3 regions of the Microbispora sp. CA-102843 genome follow, and region 1 is predicted to be linked to each of the others. Evidence: riboswitches for the same ligand, from Rfam matches in the RefSeq annotation. Region 1 holds a riboswitch; each other region holds the start of a gene.

Region 1 (4,792 bases):
TGCTGCGCGTCACGATCACCTCGCTGCGCCGCAAACTTGGCGAGCCCCCGGTGATCGAGAACGTGCCGGGCCGGGGGTATCGGCTGTGATCCGCGTCCTGTCCTTGTGGGGCAGGCTCGGCCTGCGGATGCGGCTCACCCTGCTGTACGGCGGGCTGTTCTTCCTGGCGGGGTCGGTGCTGCTGTGGTTCACCCACCTGCTGACCGCGCGGGCGCTCAACCAGCGGTTCGTGGTGGCGGTGGCGTCGAAGGTGACCGGCACCCCCGATGCCGTGTTGGGGGGCAGGCTGCCCGACAGCGACATCCTCGCGCAGCGGGTGCGCACCGACGTCGAGCAGGGCGCGGCCGACGTGCTGACCGACGTGCTCCGCTCGTCGGTGATGGTCATGATCCTCGTCGGGGCCGTCGCCGTGGTGCTGGGCTACCTGGTGGCCGACCGCGCGCTGCGCCCGCTGGACCGGGTGACCGAGACCGCGCAGCGGCTGTCGGAGAGCACGCTGCACGAGCGGATCGCCCTGCGCGGGCCGCAGGACGAGGTCAAGCGCCTCGCCGACACCTTCGACGCGATGCTCGACCGGCTGCACCGGGTGTTCGACGCCCAGCGCCGGTTCATCGCCAACGCCTCTCACGAGCTGCGCACCCCGCTGGCGGTCAACCGTACGGTCCTGGAGGTGTCGCTGGAGGAGCCCGCGGCGTCGGAGGACCTCAAGGCGCTGGCCCGCGCGCTGCTCGGCACCAACGCGAGGTATGAGCGGCTGATCGAGGGACTGCTCATGCTGGCGCAGTCGGAGCAGGAGCTGAGCGCCCGCAAGCCGGTCGACCTGCGGCAGATCGTCCGTATGGCGATGGAGCAGATCGACCTGCAGCCGCGCCGCAGGAAGGTGGTCGTCCACGAGGACCTGTCCCCGGCGGTCGTGCACGGCGACCCGCTGTTCCTCGAACGCTGCCTGGTCAACCTGCTGGAGAACGCGATCAAGTACAACGTGCGTGACGGAGAGGTCTGGGTCCGGCTGCGGGAGGACGAGGCCGGGGTGAGCGTGACGGTGGAGAACACCGGGCCCCTGGTCCCGCCGTACGAGGTGGACGACCTGTTCGAGCCGTTCCGCCGGCTCGGCGGCGACCGCGTCCGCTCCGCCCGGGGGGCGGGGCTGGGCCTGTCCATCGTCCGGGCCATCGCCGTGGCGCACGGCGGCGGGGTGGAGGCGCTCCCCCGGCCGGAAGGCGGCCTGGCGGTGACCGTGCGCCTGCCCGGGTGAGCCCGGGTTTGCGCTGACGGCGAACCCGAGCGGCCCCGGTTACCCGCCCTCGCCGGGTTTGCCGCCTACCGACCAGTAAAATCTCAGTTGTTCTAACTTGACCGGTTTGACCTGGTCTATTACGTTTTAGGCAGCTCAGGGCGTACTTGCTCATCTCAATGGTCAAGAAGCCCACCTCAGACCGACGCGGCCGGCCCATTCCGGCCTGCCGCCCGGCCGCCGAGTCCGCGTCCGCGCGGAGCCGGGGACCCACCTCTCCTGGGGTGAATCGGCATGCGTGCCGTAGGGCGACTTCCAGCCCGAACCCGTCAGCTAACCCGGTAGGCGGCATGGAAGTAAGGGAGTTCGCCCCACATGCACGTCCTCAACACCTGTCTTCGCGCTGCCCTCGCGGGCGGGGCTCTCGCCTCGGCCGTGCTGATCTCAGCGCCGGCAGCGCACGCGGACAACCCGGCCACCGGCAAGGGCCCGGCGGCCGCGAAGTCCATGTCCGAGATCGCCTCCACGCTGCCCAAGGTCAGCGCGGACGACGTGCTGAACCTGGCCAGGAGCCAGATCGGGATCAGCGAGAACGCCTACGGCGGCGGGACCAAGTTCCAGCAGTGGTACATGACCACGCCCCGCGCCCGCGAGACCCTCGCCCGCGACGGCGGCACGCTCAAGGGCTACCTCAACGCGGCCTGGTGCGACATGTTCGTCTCCTGGGTGGGCCAGCAGCTCGGCATCGGCCCGGTCATGGGCTCCGACGCCTACACCGTGGAGCACGCTCACTGGTTCGCCGACCACAGCCGCTGGGGCCGTACGCCCAAGCCGGGCGCGGTGGTGTTCTTCAACTGGAACGGCAGCAAGAACATCGACGACGTCCAGCACGTCGGTTTCGTCGTCAAGGACAACGGCGACGGCACGATCCGGACCATCGAGGGCAACACCGGCGACGGCGGCGCCGTCGAGGCCCGCACCCGCCCCACCTGGCAGGTCGTCGGATACGGCTACCCGATGTACACCGCGGACGCCTCCGCCTCCGCCTCTTCCTGACGGACGACGGTCCCGAAGCGCGCCGGTGATCCCGGCGCGCTTCGCCGTCCCCGCCATCCCCGCCGTGGCCGGCCGTACGCTCAGCCTGCCCGAGCAGGCGAGAGCCGCCCGGCCGCCGCAAATTGACCTATATAAGCGTGAGCTGCGAGCCTTGCGGCATGCACGCGTTCGACGTCCTCGGCGATCCGGTGCGCCGCCGCATCCTGGAGCTGCTCGCCGAGGGCGAGCGCTCCGCCGGGGAGATCGGCGCGATCGTGCAGGAGGAGTTCGGGATCTCCCAGCCGGGGGTGTCCCAGCACCTGCGCGTGCTGCGGGACAGCGGCTTCGCGACGGTCCGGGCCGAGGGCACCCGGCGCCTGTACGCCGTCGACCCCGCGCCGCTGCGCGAGGTCGACACCTGGCTCGACCACTTCCGCCGCTTCTGGAACCAGCGCCTGGACGCCCTGGGCACCGAACTCGCCCGCGGCAAGAGGGAGCGCCGACTGGGTGACGGCGCTCGCCCGTGAATCGTGGCGCACGTGACGTGCCGCGTCATGCGGACGAGGGTCCGTCACCGCGGTATCCCGGCACTGCCGCGTCACCGGCTCTCGGTCACACGTCCCAGGTGACGGGGAGGCTCTTGACCCCGTAGATGTCGGCGGTCTCCGGGCGCAGCACGACCTCCTCGGCCGGCACGGCCAGCCGTAGCGTGGGGAAGCGGTTGAGCAGTGCGGGGAGCGCGACGCGCATCTCGACGCGGGCCAGCTGCTGGCCCAGGCACTGGTGGATGCCGTGGCCGAAGGCCAGGTGCCCGCCGTCCTGCCTGCGCAGGTCGAGCACGTGGGGGTCGGTGAAGCGCTCCGGGTCGCGGTTGGCGGTGTTGTAGGACAGGATCAGCGTTGTGCCGGCCTTGATGGTGTGGCCGCCCAGCTCGACGTCCTCCAGCGCCGTTCTCATGAACGTCTTGGCGACGCTCAGATACCGCAGCAGCTCCTCCACGGCCCCGTCGGTGAGCGCGGGATCGGCGCGTAGCGCGGCCAGTTGCGCGGGATTTCGCAGCAGCGCGAAGGTGCCCAGGGCCAGCATGTTGGCGGTGGTGTCGAACCCGGCCGACAGCAGGATCAGGGCCATGCCCCGCAGCTCCTCGTCGGTCAGGTCGCTGTCGGTGAGATCGCCGAGCACGTCGTCGGTGGGGTTGGCACGCTTGGCGGCCACCAGCTCCGCGAGGTAGTTCTGGACCGCGGTGTAGGCCGCGATCAGGTCTTCGTCGCTGGTCTCCCCGCCGAGGAACTTGTCGATGTGCTCCTGGAAGGAGCCCCGGTCCTCGTACGGCACGCCGAGCAGCTCGCAGATGATGACGGCGGGGACGGGCCTGGCGAAGGCGGTCACCAGGTCGGTCGGCGGGCCGGCCTTCTCCATGGCGTCCAGGTGGTCGGCGGTGACCTGCTCGACGCGCTCGGTGAGCATGCGCATCCGCCGTACGGTGAACTTGCCCATCAGCGGTTTGCGATAGCGGCTGTGCTGCGGCTCGTCCATGAGGAGGAACTCGCCGGGCGGCGCCGGGGGGACCTCGATCTCGCCGTAGTCGACCAGCGGGTGGTGGCGCATGAGCTCCTTGCGTGAGCTGAACCGCGAGTCGGCCAGGACGGACCGGACCAGGTCGTAGCCGGTGACCAGCCAGCCCTGGTGTCCGTCGGGGAAGGGGAAGCGGCTGATCGGGCCGTGCTCGCGGGCCTGGATCAGCTCCTTGGGCGGGTCGAAGGGACAGCCGGGCTGACGCGCCGCCGGCATCGTCGTGACAGTGTGGAGAGATTCAGCCATGACCTTTCCTTGTCTCGCGATAGGACGTGTTTCATGGGGCCCGCAGCTCGTCAGGGAGGACGACCCGCCACGCTGAGCTGGCCTAGGAGATCTTGCGGCGGTAAGTGTTCATGGCGAAGACGTACGCGACGATGAGGATGCCGACACACCAGGCCAGGGCGATCCAGATGTCGGTGCCGACCGGCTGCTGGGTGAACAGGGCGCGGATGGCGTTGACGATGGACGTCACCGGCTGGTGCTCGGCGAAGGCGCGCACCAGGCCTGGCATGGTGTCGGTGGGCACGAACGCCGAGCTGAGGAACGGCAGGAAGATGAGCGGGTAGGAGAATGCGCTCGCGCCTTCCATGGTCTTCGCGGACAGGCCGGGGATGACGGCGATCCACGTCAACGCCAGGGTGAACAGGATCAGGATGCCGGCGACCGCGAGCCACGCCTGCGCTCCCGCCCCCGAGCGGAAGCCCATGAGCAGGGCGACGAGCACGACGACCACGAGCGAGATCAGATTGGCGACCAGCGAGGTCAGCACGTGCGCCCACAGCACCGACGACCGCGCGGTCGGCATGGACTGGAATCGCTCGAAGATGCCGCTCTTCATGTCCGTGAACAGCCGGTACGCGGTGTAGGCGATGCCCGAGGCGACCGTGATGAGCAGGATGCCGGGCAGCAGGTAGGTCACATACGAATCCGAACCTGTGTTGATCG
Region 2 (4,792 bases), 2.7 Mb from region 1:
GATCGGCGTGGCCGTTGTGGCGGGCGTACTCCTCGATCATGTGGCACATGATCCAGCGCAGCGAGTAGTGGACGCCCAGGCGGGCCTCCTTCGCCGGCACGTCCAGGTCGGCGCAGGCCTCCTCGGCCGCACGCGCGTGCTCGATCTCCGCGCGCCAGGTGGCGAAGGCCTCCTCGGCCGACGCGGTGTCGACGTTGTCGAACTCGCCGTCAGGGTCGTCGTCGCTGTAGTAGATGCTGCCGAGGTCCTCGCCGTTGATCCGCCGCCGGAACCAGCCCCGCTCCACGTCGGCCATGTGCCGTACGAGGCCGAGCAGCGACATGCTGGAGGGCGGCACGGAGCGCAGCCGGAGCTGTTCCTCCGTGAGGCCCTCGCACTTCATCGCGAGGGTCTCACGGTGCCAGTCCAGCCAGGCGCGCAGCATCGCGCGCTCTCCCGCGGCGGCGGGAGGATCGATACGTGTTTCGGTCATTCTGGCATCTTGCCCCGAGCCGTGGCGCGGAGCCACATCAATCAGAGCTGGGCGGGCCGGTATTCGAGCAGGACGAGGCACGAGTCAAGGACCCTGGTGGCGGCCAGCTCCAGCCCTGTGCGGGGATAGCCGGCGTAGGCGGGCTCCCGGCCGTCGCCGCCCAAGGTGAGGGGAAAGACCATCAGCCGGAGCCGGTCGACCAACCCCAGCTCCATCAGGCTTCTGACCAGGCTGAGGCTGCCGATCGAGCGCAGCGGCACGTCCGACTCCTGCTTGAGCGCCCGAACCTGCTCGGCGAGATCGCCGCGTACGAGCCGGGTGTTCTTCCAGACGAGCGGCTCGCGCAGGGTGTTGGAGAAGACGGCCTTCGGCAGGTCGTTCATCCGGGTGCTCGCCTCGTCGGTGGCCGCGGACGAGATCGCCGCCAGCGCCTCATAGGTGACGCGCCCCATGAGCATCAGCTGAGGCTCGTCGGTCGCCTCACGTATCCACGCGTCGAGGTCGGGACCCGGGTAGTCGAAGAAGGCACCCACGTCCACGCCGGCGGCGAAGCCGTCCAGCGACACGAACAAGTCCGCCGTGAGGTCAGCCACGGCGGTTACCGCGCTTCATCACCAGGGCCCCTTGATACGCAGCACGCATGAACTGATCGTAAGGGCCGTCGCGTCAGGCGGCCTGCCCGATCAGTACATCGAGATGTGCACGTGGTCGTAGTGGTTGGCGGTGATTCCGCCACGGTCGGACATGGTGCGCCAGCCCGGATGGCCGAGGTTGTAGATGCGCTGCTGCCAGATCACGTACATCACGCCCAGCTTCGGCCCGTTCTTGATGGCCCAGGCGGCCACGCTGTCGCCGAGTGCCTTCATCTCGGCGGAGGGCATGGCGCCGCCCGAGCTCATCATGAAGTCGCAGGCGCGCCCGAGGGGGTGCTCGCCGCTGTTCTCGGCGCGGTAGCAGCCGATCGGGAACTGCAGATCGAAGTGCTTTTCGACCTCGGTGCGCATGAGCCGCATCCGCGGCGTGATGTTGTCGGAGCCGCTGGGCAGCTCCGGCGCCCACGACCCACCCACGCGCTTGCCCGGCGCGATCGGGATCAGCGCGTCGAGCTTGTCCTTGATCTCGTCGATGAGATCCTCGGCGTCCTCGCGCTGCCCGGCGACCACGGCGGCCTGCGCCTTGAGCTGTTCGGTCAGCGTCTTGGCGGCGTCCGCGGCCCGCTGCCGTTCGTCGCGGACCTGGTCGAAGCGCGCGAGCCTGGCGGCCTGCTCCTCCTTGAGCTGGTAGTTCAGCGCGGCGGTGTTCATGTCGGGCAGCGCCATCGCGCTCTCGGTCTGGTAGCGCAGCCCGGCCATCTGCCGTACGGCGTTGCTGGCGGCCTCGTAGTCGGCCTCCGCCTTGACCAGCCGGCCGCGTGCCGCCTTCTCCTCGACGCGGGCCTTGGCGAGCGCGACGCGTTTGGCGTTGTAGTCGCCGATCAGCCGGTCGACCTTCTTCCGCAGGTCCGACAGCTCCTTCTTGAGCTGCTTCTCCGTCGGCTTGGGGTCGGCGGCGCCCGGGGCGGCCGCGCCGAACACGAGGACGGCCGAGGTGAGCACGCCGACAGCCAGGGGGAACGCGCGGGGCAGCGCCCACTCCTCTCCATCTGCCGACCGGGTTAGCTGACGGGTTCGGGCTGGAGAAGCCCGGGCAGGCGACTGCCTTGACCCCAGGTGCGTGGTTGGGTCCCCGGCTCCCGGGCGAGGCGCCCGGGATTAGGCGTACCGGCTGTGACAGCCGGTGTGAGGGATACTAATGGTAAAGAAAGCGCGGCTGCCACCCAAGTCGCAACCATTCGGAGATCAAGCCGTTACCGCCTCGCGGAGCATCCGGGCGGCCTCCTCCGGGAGCACGTCGTTGACGAACGCGCCCATTGCCGACTCCGATCCGGCGAGATACTTCAGCTTGTTCGGCGCGCGCCTGATCGTGAAGAGCTGCAGGTGGAGGTAGGCGAGGTCGCGGCGGTAGGTGACCGGGGCCTGGTGCCAGGCCGCGACGTACGGCATGACGACGCCGAACAGTCCGTCCAGGCGGCGCAGCACCTCGATGTAGAGCGGCGCGAACGCGGCCCGCTCCTCGGGCGACAGCGCGGGGATGTCGGGGACCCGACGGTGCGGGTAGACGTGCACCTCGAACGGGTAGCGCGCGGCGGCAGGGACGAAGGCCGTCCAGTGCTCGTTGGCGGCCACCACCCGGGGCCCCCTCCGCTCGGCGGCCAGGACGTCCGCGAACAGGTTGCCGCCCTGATGGCGGGCGGCGGCGTCCAGCATCTGCCGGGAACGCGGCGTGACGTACGGATAGGCGTAGATCTGCCCGTGGGGGTGCGGCAGCGTGATGCCGATCTCGGCGCCGCGGTTCTCGAAGCAGAAGACCTGCTCCACACCGGGCAGCGAGGCCAGCTCGGCCGTGCGGTCGGCCCACGCCTCGACGACCAGCTCGGCCTGCTCGTCGCTCAGCGAGCTGAACGACGCGTCGTGGTCGGAGGTGAAGCAGACGACCTCACATCGCCCGATCCCCGGACGCACCTCGCTCAGCCCGCCCACCTGCTCGTACGCGCCGGTGTTGAAGCTGAACGACGGGAAGCGGTTCTCGAACACCGCCACCTCGTACGGCGAGGGGATCTCCGAGCCGGGATGGGCCGGGCAGAGCGGGCACTCCTCGGCGGACGGCAGGTGGGTGCGCGTCTGGCGGTGCCGGGCGACGGCCACCCACTCGTCCATCAGGGGGTCGTAGCGCAGCTCGGAGGAGAGCGGGCGCGGCGGCAGGTCCCTGGTGTCGGTGGCGCTGTGGTCGGCGTCGTCGCGCCGGTCGAAGTAGATCAGCTCACGGCCGTCGGCGAGATGGGTGATGGTGCGCTTCACAGAGCGGTCTCCAGCTTCACAGTGCGGTATCCGGTGTCAAGGTTCGGCCCGGCGTCACAGTGCGGTCTCCAGCTCGGTTTCCCCGGACGGATCGGTGAGGAGGAGTTCGCCGGCGTGCTCCGACAGCGCGGCGCGCCCCTCCTCCGGCAGGCCGACGTCGCTCACGACCACGCTGGCCTCGCCGAGGGCGGCGATCGTGCTGATGCCGATCGTTCCCCACTTCGTGTGGTCGGCCAGGACCACGAGCTGCTGGGCGGCCGCGATGAGGGCGCGGTCGGTCTCCGCCTCCAGCAGGTTGGGCGTGGTGTAACCCGCCCGGACGCTCATGCCGTGCACGCCGAGCATGAGCGTGTCGACGTTCAGGGAGCGGACGGCCGCCACGGCCACCGGGCCGACCAGCGCGTCGGAGGGCGTGCGCACGCCTCCCACCAGCACCACGGTCTGGTCGGGCCGTCCCGCCCGATGGAAGACGTCGGCCACCTGCACGGAGTTGGTGATGACGGTCAGCTCGGGCACGTCCACCAGATGGTGGGCCAGTGTCCAGGTCGTGGTCCCGGCCGACAGGGCGACGGAGCTGCCCGGCCTCACGAGCATGGCGGCCCGGCGGGCGATGGCCTCCTTCTCGGCCTGCTGCCGCACCGACTTGGCCGCGAAGCCCGGCTCCTCCGTCGAGCCGGTGCCGGTGGCGGTCGCCCCGCCGTGCACCTTGACGATCAGGCCGCGCTCCGCGAGGACCTCCAGGTCGCGGCGGATCGTCATGTCCGAGACCCCGAGGTCGCGTACGAGCTGCGCGACGCGCACCCCGCCGGTTCTGCGTACCCTCTCCAGGATCGCCTGCTGCCGTTGCTGGGCCAGCATCCACCACTCCTGTCAACAGATTCAAACAAATTATGCCCCACATGCGTGGAGACATGTTGAGTTGGGTCCCCGTACTTGTCGCCGGCGGTCCGGGGGGAGGACAGTGAGCGAAAGCCGTACTCGACGGAAGGCGGTCGTGATGGGCAGGCGCGCACGCAAGTCGAAGGCACGCAAGAAGAAGAAGGCCAACCACGGCAGGCGGCCCACAGGACGGTAGGACCTGCGGTAGGCCCTGCGCGGTAGGGCTTAAAGGTTCCTGCCCCAGGCGGCGAGCAGGTGAGTCTGCTGGTCGGCGCCGGCCGGGACGTCCCGCTCGTCCCCGATCACTCCCGCCTCGCGATAGTCCTCCCGCGCCTTCTCGAACCATTCCGAGCAGGAGGCGACGAGCTCGGGGTCGAGCCGTTCCGGCCCGCCGATGGCACGTGCCAGGTCCCAGGTGTGGATGAGCGCGTCCGCGAACAGCTCGGTGATGTACTCCTCACCCAGCACGTCGCCGAAGGACAGGTGGGTCACGCTGGTCAGGGCACCCTCGGCGTACACCGCGTGGACGGCGCCCTGCGCGGAC
Region 3 (4,792 bases), 1.9 Mb from region 1:
CGCCGTGGTCCTGCTGACGCCGATTGCGGGCGCGCAGGCGGATCCGAAGCCCACAGTCGCGCAGGCCAAGGCGAAGCTGAGCAAGCTCAACCAGCAGGCCGACAAGCTCGTGGACCGCTACAACGCGGCCAACGAGAAGTGGAAGAACGCGAAGCAGAAGTACCTCGCCATCAACGACGACTACAAGAAGCAGAACGTCCGGGTCGAGGCGCTCCGCTCCGGGCTGGTCTCGATGGCCGTCAGCAGCTACCAGGTCGGCGAGATGGGGTCGTGGGGCGGCGTCTTCTACAGCTCCAACCCCGATGCCATGCTCAGCGGTCTCGCCACGCTCAACCACATGTCGGCCGAGCGAGCCGGGCGGCTCAAGGCGTACGAGGGCGCCATCAAGGACCTCAAGGACCGCCGCGACCGGAGCAAGACGCTGTACAAGGAGGCCACCGACGTCAGGGGCGAGCTCGCCGACGAGAAGGACGAGGTCGACAAGCTCGTCAGAGAGCAGATGAAGCTGCTGCGCTCGCTCGGGACGTACAACCCCGGCAACCCCAACAGCGCCGGCGTCGTCTACACCGGACCGGCGTCCGGCAACGCGCTGTCGGCCCTCCAGTTCGCCTACAAGCAGGTCGGCAAGCCGTACCGCTACGGGGGCGCCGGGCCGGACGCCTGGGACTGCTCAGGGCTCGTGCAGGCCGCGTGGGCGGCCGCGGGCGTGTCGCTGCCCCGGACCAGTTACGAGCAGTGGGCCTGGGGCGCGAGCCGCAGGGTCTCGCTGGACGAGCTCCAGCCGGGCGACCTGCTCTGGCACGCCGGATACGGGCACGTCGGCATCTACGCCGGAGACGGCAAGGTCGTCCACGCTCCGCAGACCGGCGATGTTGTGAAGATTGTCACACTCGCCGAGTATCACGCGATAGGAGCTGTGCGTCCCTGAGGGCCCAGCCGTCTCTGTGATCGTTTGTACCTTTTGTGACTCCTGTGACCAGATTTCGCCGCTGGTGCAGAGATTGTGACCAGAGTCACATTTAGCCGTTCGCGGTGCGGGTAAGCTGCGGTTTCTTCTCCGCGGCCTTCGTTATCCGATCTTTATCCGGCGGGAGGGCTTTGCCGAACGCGGCGGGTCCTCGGTAGCTTCTGGGCCGCGGCGAGCACGCCTCGCCGCCGCGAACCCGGTCCGGCCGGCCGGTCGCGTGCAGTCATCCACCGTCATCGGCGCCCTTCATCACCCTCCCCTTAGCGGAACCCCCCGGCGCCGGTGTCCTGCCGAGTCCGTGCAGTCAGGAGGCACGGAGCCGGGGAACCATCGACCTTCACGTGAAGGTCCGGGGTGAATCGGCGCATCGCGCGCCGTAGGGCGACTTCCCCGCCCGAACCCGTCAGCTAACCCGGTAGGCGTGAGCGGAAGACCCGAGGAGAGATCCTGTCTACCACCCCCGCTAGTCTGTCCCGTCTTGCCCGAATTGCCCTTGGTGGTGCCGCTTTGACGGCATCCGTAGGGGTCGCCGGTGCGCATCCGGCGACGGCCGACACGGTGACGGTCACGGTCGTCAAGACGCCCACAGCGACGAAGACGGCCACCGCGACGAGCGCGAGCACCGCCGCACGCAAGGCTGCGGCGAAGAAGCAGCGGACGAAGAAGCACACCGCCAAGCGGAAGGTCAGCAGGGCCGTGCTCCAGGCGGCCAAGGCCCGGCGCGCGGTGAAGGTCGCAGAGAAGCAGATCGGCGACCCCTACCGCTACGGGGCCACGGGACCGGGCGCGTTCGACTGCTCGGGCCTGGTCCAGTACGCCTGGCGCAAGGCGGGCGTACGGCTGCCGCGCACGACGTGGTCCATCCGCAGCGCGGTCAGGAAGAAGGTGTCCTGGGGCCACTTCGAGCCCGGTGACCTGATCTTCACCAGCGGCGGCGGCCACGTCGGCATGTACGTCGGGCACGGCAAGATGATCCACGCTCCGCACAGCGGCACGCGGGTCAGGATCGACAAGCTGGACGCCTACAGGAGGAGCACCTTCGTGGGTGCCGTCCGCCCAGGCGTCTGACGGGCACCGGTCACCAGCCCCCTCGACCGGCGCCGTCCTTACGGCCCCGTCCACCTCGCCGAGGTGGACGGGGCCGTGGCATGTGCTGGTTACCATGCTCGGCGTGACTGCCACGAGCGGCGTGCCCGGGGTCGTGCCGGCCGTGCGCGCCGAGGCCGATCGGCGCCACCTTGGAAATCGGCCCCGCAGGATCGCGGCCGCGTCCGTCGCGCTGGCCGCGCTGCTGGCCGGCCCCGCCGCCGCGGCCCCGCCCGACCCGCTGCTTTCCCTGCGGCTGGATGCCCGCGCCGCCGTGCGGGAGCATCCGGGCATGTGGACCGGCGCCTCCGTCGCCCGCGGCGCGAGCGCCGTCGTCGCCGGGTCGCCCCGGCCGCTGGTCGCCGAGATCGCCGCGCTGGCCGATCGGGCGGGCCGTACGGTGACGAGGGTCTGGGGCGGGTACGGCGGCGCGGTGGTCCTCGTGCCGCGCACCGAGGAGCAGGCCGCCGTGCTGGCCGCGCCGGCGAAGGTGGACGGCCTGGCGGCCGTCGCGACCGGCGGCCGGGTGATCGTGCAGCCGGCCGCGTTCGCCCGCCTGTCCGCGACCGGCCGCCTGGTCGTCGTGACCCACGAGCTGACGCACGTCGCGACCGCCGGTCCCCGCGCCGTGCCGATGTGGCTCATGGAGGGCTTCGCCGACTACGTGGGCTACCTGGACAGCGGACTGCCGGTCCGTACGGTGGCCGCCGAACTGGCCGCCGACGTGGCCGCCGGGAGGACGGCGCTCAACACCCTGCCGGGGCCCGCCGACTTCGCCGCCAGGCCCGCCCAGGCGTACGAGGAGGCGTGGCTGGCCTGCCGCTACATCGCCGCCCGGTTCGGCGAGCGGAGACTGGTCGCCCTCTACCGCGCCGCGCTGCGCGAGGACATCGGCGCCGCCCTGCGGGAGGTGCTCGGACTGACCGCCGACGGCCTGACCCGCGAATGGCGGTCGTACGCGCGTGAACGGCTCGCCCGGTCCTGATCACGACTGGGCGACGGTGGCGACCGCGGCTGCAACAATGCGTTCCCGGGCGGCGCGCGGGCGGACCGCGCGACCACGCCGGCAGCGGGGGTGAGGATGACGAAGCGGACGCTGATCGTCACGAACGACTTCCCGCCCAGACCGGGCGGCATCCAGGCGTTCGTGCACGGCCTCGCCTCGCGCAGGCCACCCGGCTCTGTGGTCGTGTACGCCCCGCGCTGGAAGGGATGCGAGGAGTTCGACGCCCGCCAGCCGTACGAGGTGGTCCGTCATCCCTCCTCGCTGATGCTGCCAACGCGCTCGGTGGCGAGGAGGGCGGCGGCGCTGGTCGAGGACGGCGCCACCGTCGTCTTCGGCGCGGCGGCGCCGCTGGGGCTGCTCGCTCCCGTCCTGCGCGCCGCGGGCGCGGGCCGGATCGTCATGCTCACCCACGGGCACGAGGCGTCGTGGGCCCGCCTGCCCGGCGCGCGCGCCCTGCTGCGCCGCATCGGCGCGGGGGCCGACGCCGTGACCTATCTCGGCGACTACACCCGCCGCCGGATCGCCCGGGTCGTCGCCGCCCCCAGGCTCGTACGGCTCGCGCCCGGCGTGGACACCGCCGCCTTCCACCCGGGGGCGGGCGGCGACCGGGTCCGCGCGTCGCTCGGCCTGGGCGACCGGCCGGTGGTCGTGTGCGTCTCCCGGCTGGTGCCGCGCAAGGGCCAGGACGTGCTGCTGCGGGCCTGGCCGCTCGTCCTGCGGCGGGTTCCCGGCGCGGCCCTGCTCCTGGTCGGCGGCGGCCCCTTGCGGCGGTCGCTGGAGCGGGCAGCCGCCCGGGCAGGCCTGCGCGGTTCGGTGGTCGTCACCGGGTCGGTCCCCTGGGCGTCCCTCCCGGCCTACTACGACGCGGGCGACGTGTTCGCCATGCCCTGCCGCAGCAGGTTCGGGGGGCTCGACGTCGAGGGCCTCGGCATCGTCTACCTGGAGGCGTCGGCCACCGGGCTGCCGGTGGTCGCGGGCTCCTCCGGAGGCGCCCCCGACGCCGTACGGCACGGCGAGACGGGCCTGGTGGTCGACGGCACGTCGCACACGGCGGTGGCCGGCGCGCTGTGCGACCTGCTGGCCGACCCGGCCCGCGCCCGGGCGATGGGCGAGAAGGGCCGGGCCTGGATAGAGGAGGAGTGGCGCTGGGACCTCGTCGCGGCCCGGTTCGCCGCACTGCTGTGACGGAAGGCCGCCTCAGCCGGTGAACACCTCCACGAGGAGGAATCCGTTCAGCGCGCTGATCACGGTGGCGACGACGACGCCGGCGACGGTGGTGAGGCGGCGGTTGACGAGGTCGCCCATCAGCTTCCTGCTGCTGGTGAACGCCACGAGCGGGACCAGCGCGAACGGGATGCCGAAGGACAGCGCGACCTGGCTCAGCACGAGCGCCCGCGTGGGATTCACCCCGACGGCCAGGACCGCCATGGCCGGGAGGATCGTGATCAGGCGCCGCGCCAGGAGCGGCACGCGGCGGCGCAGGAACCCCGCCGTGATCACCTGCCCGGCGTAGGTCCCCACGCTGGAGGAGGCCAGGCCGGAGGCGAGCAGGGCGAGCGCGAACGCGACGGCCGCCCCGGGGCCGAGGACCTGCCCGAGACCGGCGTGGACGGCCTGCAGGCTGCCGGGATCGCCGCCGCCGAACGTGGCGGCGGCCACGGTCAGCATCGCCATGTTCACCAGCCCGGCGGTGCCGAGGGCGACGGCGATGTCCATCCGGCTGGCGCGCACGG

The links. Region 1 has a riboswitch for cyclic di-AMP ahead of ACQEVJ_RS22250 (CHAP domain-containing protein). Riboswitches for the same ligand answer to the same signal wherever they lie in the genome.
Region 2: linked by a shared signal. The riboswitch ahead of ACQEVJ_RS09910 (coiled-coil domain-containing protein) and the one ahead of ACQEVJ_RS22250 (CHAP domain-containing protein) in region 1 are both predicted to bind cyclic di-AMP.
Region 3: linked by a shared signal. The riboswitch ahead of ACQEVJ_RS31230 (C40 family peptidase) and the one ahead of ACQEVJ_RS22250 (CHAP domain-containing protein) in region 1 are both predicted to bind cyclic di-AMP.

What each region holds. Positions count from the first base shown of each region.
Region 1 is NZ_JBNJNF010000001.1:4,797,507-4,802,298, forward strand. Features, by position in the region: gene ACQEVJ_RS22240 (response regulator transcription factor) at 1-89, shown strand, start outside; gene ACQEVJ_RS22245 (sensor histidine kinase) at 86-1,255, shown strand; cyclic di-AMP (ydaO/yuaA leader) riboswitch at 1,463-1,596, shown strand; gene ACQEVJ_RS22250 (CHAP domain-containing protein) at 1,610-2,290, shown strand; gene ACQEVJ_RS22255 (ArsR/SmtB family transcription factor) at 2,449-2,796, shown strand; gene ACQEVJ_RS22260 (cytochrome P450) at 2,882-4,090, opposite strand; gene ACQEVJ_RS22265 (ABC transporter permease) at 4,173-4,792, opposite strand, start outside.
Region 2 is NZ_JBNJNF010000001.1:2,118,078-2,122,869, forward strand. Features, by position in the region: gene ACQEVJ_RS09900 (DinB family protein) at 1-472, opposite strand, end outside; gene ACQEVJ_RS09905 (dihydrofolate reductase family protein) at 514-1,065, opposite strand; gene ACQEVJ_RS09910 (coiled-coil domain-containing protein) at 1,156-2,067, opposite strand; cyclic di-AMP (ydaO/yuaA leader) riboswitch at 2,102-2,240, opposite strand; gene galT (galactose-1-phosphate uridylyltransferase) at 2,311-3,369, opposite strand; gene ACQEVJ_RS09920 (DeoR/GlpR family DNA-binding transcription regulator) at 3,424-4,227, opposite strand; gene ACQEVJ_RS09925 (TIGR03086 family metal-binding protein) at 4,474-4,792, opposite strand, start outside.
Region 3 is NZ_JBNJNF010000001.1:6,739,867-6,744,658, reverse strand. Features, by position in the region: gene ACQEVJ_RS31235 (C40 family peptidase) at 1-928, shown strand, start outside; cyclic di-AMP (ydaO/yuaA leader) riboswitch at 1,246-1,400, shown strand; gene ACQEVJ_RS31230 (C40 family peptidase) at 1,475-2,035, shown strand; gene ACQEVJ_RS31225 (hypothetical protein) at 2,139-3,038, shown strand; gene ACQEVJ_RS31220 (glycosyltransferase family 4 protein) at 3,135-4,244, shown strand; gene ACQEVJ_RS31215 (Nramp family divalent metal transporter) at 4,257-4,792, opposite strand, start outside.